Regions from separate parts of the Neobacillus sp. GCM10023253 genome, predicted to be linked through region 1. Evidence: riboswitches for the same ligand, from Rfam matches in the RefSeq annotation. Region 1 holds a riboswitch; the other holds the start of a gene.

Region 1 (2,204 bases):
CCTTTCGTTATCGCTTGTAGCATGCCCCAATAAAGCTGAAATCATTACCGATTTATTTTTCAACCAAAATGGACCTTTGTTATAATAAATCTAGTGAGTATGCTAAAAAAGGAGGGCAATAACATGGATATGTTTCATATTGTCTCAGAAGATCGGATTAAAAAAGCATACAAAGATGGAGAATTTGATAATCTTCCTGGATATGGAAAACTGCTGAAGCTTGAAGATTTATCAGGTATTCCAGAAGAACTGCGCATGGCTTACAAAATCATGAAAAATGCAGGCTTTTCAGAAGAGGAAAACCATTTACGCAAAGAGATGATGACCATCGAGGATCTCATCAAAAAATGTGACGACAGCGGTAAGAAGGAAGATTTGCAAAAAAAGTTAAATGAAAAGCTCCTTCGCTTTAATCAATTGATGTCAAAACGAGGGGCGAAAACAAATTCGTCCATTTTCAAAAATTACGAACAAAAGGTAGAAAAACGGTTTAAATAAATTCTGATTAGTAAAAAAAAGCTGGCGAGGAGAGAATTTTTACAATTCCTCTTCACCAGCTTTTTCTTCAAATTTGGCAGGCTTGCACATGCGGTCTAAGAAATAACCTGCAAATACCATAAAAGCAATGGGGATTGAAAAGTTTAACACATGAACAATGGTCAATGCCTATCACCTCTATTTTATTTTGAATATTGACAATATTCCGTATATTATCATGTTGTTAATATTATATGCTAATCGTCACAAATTAGACAAATGTTTTCGTCATAAAATCAGAGCCAAAAATAAAGAAGGAAAATTTTCTTCCCATAAATTAGGAGGATATTCGACTTCAAATGCTCTATTATTTATATATTCCATTTTCAGGCAATGGGAATTAGAGGAAAAAATGCGGGAGTTTGTCAAAAAATGTCTAAAAAAGGGGTTTAGAATATTAAAAATGCTGACAAAAACTAACACTTTGTTATAAAAGGACTAGTTATAATGAACTTACTAAATAGTTAGTGTGAATTTAGTCCTAGAAAAGATGAACTGATGAAATAATAAATAGACAGTTATTTTTCAGAAAAAGGCAAACTTGGTGAAAATCAAGGACGCAAAGCCGAGGGTCTAAGGTGGAAATAGAGAGAAGCTATGATGGCCGGGCTGCCTGAAATACGGGTAAGTATTTTAGGGGGTTGTTAGTATGAATTTGGAGATTGAGCAGATGGAGAAGCTTGACAAGGATTGGCTAGTACTAATTATGGAAGCTAAGAGGATTGGATTATCGGTAGAAGATATTCGAAATTTCCTAAGCGGTAATCACCAATCAGAACAATTTGTTACATACCAAAATGAAAAAACATCCTACAAAAATTAAGAATTTTTGTAGGATGTTTTTTTTGTACATTTTAACTATTGTTTTGATTGTTCCGCCATTTATTAAATTCCAAGAACTCGCGGAATTGATCTTTTGAAACACCGGAGGTCATGGCTTCCTTTACTAAATTCATCCAATCATTGTCCAATGCCGTCTTGTCAATCTGCTCATGTATTAAATGCTCAACCGGAATGTTTAATACACCGGCAATCTTTTCAAGAAACTGTATGGACGGATTTTTTTGAAGGTTTCTCTCAAGCGAGCTTAAATAGGATTTTGCAACTCCTGCCTGCTCTGCTAGTTCAGAAAGTGACATCTTCTTCTCTTGGCGGAATTTCTTTACGCGGTCACCTATCATGGATTCTCACACACCTAAAAATAATTTATAACATCATTCTATCAAAAAGAATTTGAGAGTACCATATTAAGAACAAAGGAATATGGCAAATTATCGAAATTTGCATAATTAGTTTTTACATTGAGAAAGTAGTTTTGAAAAATAAGTCCGTTAGCGTTAATATTAAAGTGTTGCCAAAAATGTCATATAGTAATCGTTTTTATATACCAGCATTCGCACAAATAGGTCTCCAGACAAAAGAATTTATTCAAAAAGGCAGGGGAACATTACATGATTGTCTTAAAGTCACAACGAGAAATCGAAGCAATGAAAAAGGCAGGAGAAATCCTCGCTGCCTGTCACAAAGAAATTGCCAAAATGATTAAGCCAGGGATTACCACTTGGGAAATTGATCAGTTTGTAGAGGGATTTTTAAAAAAGCATAATGCCACTCCGGAACAAAAAGGTTATAAGGGCTACGAATACGCAACATGCGCAAGTATTAAC
Region 2 (2,204 bases), on a different contig from region 1:
AATGGTGGACTACAACAGCTTCAAGTTGCGGGGAATAAAGATGACTTCATCGCTCAGGTAGATATTAATGGAGATAACGCTGCGGGTACTGGAGATGGAAGAATTGCGGTTCGTTCCAACTCTGTTGTTCAAGTTTCCAATCTGCAATTATCATTTAAGGATACTATTAATGCTGCTGATCAATCTACCATTACAGTGGGGTCAGCTAACAACACAGTTTCAATTCATGTAGGAGCAAATTCTGGTCAAACTTTGGAAATTGGTATAAATGCAATGGACTCAGTCGCATTAGGTCTTAAGAAAGATGGTGTAAATATCTCACTAATGAGTGAAGTAAGTGCTGAGGATGCATTAAAAGTTTTAGATGGTGCAATCAGCAAAGTTTCTTCTGAACGTTCTAAACTTGGGGCAATTCAGAACCGATTAGAACACACAATCAACAGTCTTGGAACCTCTTCCGAAAACTTAACAGCGGCTGAGTCGCGTTTACGTGATGTTGATATGGCGAATGAAATGATGCAATTTACGAAAAATAATATCCTTTCTCAAGCAGCTCAATCTATGCTTGCACAGGCTAACCAACAGCCTCAAGGCGTTTTACAGCTTCTTCGTGGTTAATAGCTGATTATTCCAATTAAAAAGAAGTCTCTTGTTTGAAGGGACTTCTTTTTAAGCTACGGGTATATATATTTTCTTTCGTGAAAAAGGGCAAATTACAGGAAACTGTAGGACGCAAAGCTGCGGGACTAACCTTTTGCCAAAAGTATGTCAGCCGGGTTGCCGCATTATAGTGCCTTTTTCGCATATGTTTTCACATTTTTTTTGGGAGGAAAAGGTATGGGAAAAGTAAGAAGGAAATTATCTTTCCTTGTATTATTTGCATTGTTTTTGCAATTATTTTCACCGATTACATCGGCATTTGCAGCGAGTAATCTAACTACGGCTCCAGCAAATTTGCGCTACTCTCTCGATGGTATAGATAATATCATTTTAAGATGGGACGGGATAACCGGCGCAAGTGGATACCGCGTATATGAAAAAGTAGGGGAAGAATATGTCTTAAAGAAACAAACAACAAACCTTTATTTGTACGTGGCAAGTGTATCAGAAGGAACTCACTCGTATACGGTAACGGCTTATAATAGCACAGGAGAGTCTCCGTATTCAACATTATTAAATGTTGAAATTAACTATCCTGATATGCAAGCACCTAGCGGCGTAACTTCAAATATTATGAACGGCAATGATGTTTCATTAAAGTGGAACCTAGTTGAGTTTGCTACAAACTACAAAGTCTATGAAGTTAAAAATGGCCAAAGGGAATTACTGGCTTCACCATCAAAAGGGTATCAATATTTTACTAATGTTTCTGAAGGTGAACACGTTTATGAGATCACGTCTTTTAATACACAGTATGGAGAATCAGCCCCAACTTCCTTAGTTGTTAATGTTGTTTTTCCAGATATGGCCGCACCGAGCGGTTTAACTTCTTATATCAATGATTTTAGTAATGTTATTTTAAGATGGAATGATGTAACATATGCTGATTCCTATCGTATATATCAAATTGTCGATGGTGAAAGAAAGTTAATAACCACTACAACTGATACAAAACAATATGTAACTAACGTTCCAGAAGGTGTAAATGTTTATGAAGTCACCTCTTATAGTTCCAAATATGGTGAATCAACCGTTGTAAGCACAATTACGGTTACTATTGCCTACCCGGAAATGCTTCCGCCTAATCAAGTTTACCCATATTTCTATAATGGGAACGATCTTTTGCTTATGTGGTCTTCTGCGGCATATGCCGACACATATAAACTTTATCAAGTAATCAATGGCCAAAAACAATTGATAACAACCACCTCTAATCGTTCGTATTACTTTAGTAATCTGCCGGAAGGTGACTATACATTTGAGATCGTATCAGTGAGCGATCGTTTTGGCGAATCTGTCCCGAAAATTTACAATGTATCAGTTGTATTCCCGGAAATGCAGGCACCAAAAGCCTCCATTGAGAAGGATACTCCAAACAGCGCATTTATTAGCTGGTCTACTGCTCCTTATGTAACTGAATACGAAGTTTATAAATTAGTAGATGGTGAACCTGTATTAATCCAAACAACAACAAAAAATTCTTATTATGCAACTGATTTAGCTCAAGGCAAACACGAATACACCGTCATTGCCAAATCGGACCG

The links. A riboswitch is a leader RNA that binds a small molecule or an ion and turns the genes downstream of it on or off. The one in region 1 is predicted to bind cyclic di-GMP.
Region 2: linked by a shared signal. The riboswitch ahead of ACFPA1_RS22880 (OmpL47-type beta-barrel domain-containing protein) and the one ahead of ACFPA1_RS25595 (anti-repressor SinI family protein) in region 1 are both predicted to bind cyclic di-GMP.

What each region holds. Positions count from the first base shown of each region.
Region 1 is NZ_JBHSHV010000028.1:77,220-79,423, reverse strand. It holds gene ACFPA1_RS25605 (DUF1992 domain-containing protein) at 124-498, shown strand; gene ACFPA1_RS25600 (hypothetical protein) at 538-663, opposite strand; cyclic di-GMP riboswitch class I at 1,062-1,154, shown strand; gene ACFPA1_RS25595 (anti-repressor SinI family protein) at 1,187-1,360, shown strand; gene ACFPA1_RS25590 (helix-turn-helix domain-containing protein) at 1,392-1,718, opposite strand; gene map (type I methionyl aminopeptidase) at 1,989-2,204, shown strand, end outside.
Region 2 is NZ_JBHSHV010000026.1:40,446-42,649, reverse strand. It holds gene ACFPA1_RS22885 (flagellin) at 1-618, shown strand, start outside; cyclic di-GMP riboswitch class I at 698-785, shown strand; gene ACFPA1_RS22880 (OmpL47-type beta-barrel domain-containing protein) at 838-2,204, shown strand, end outside.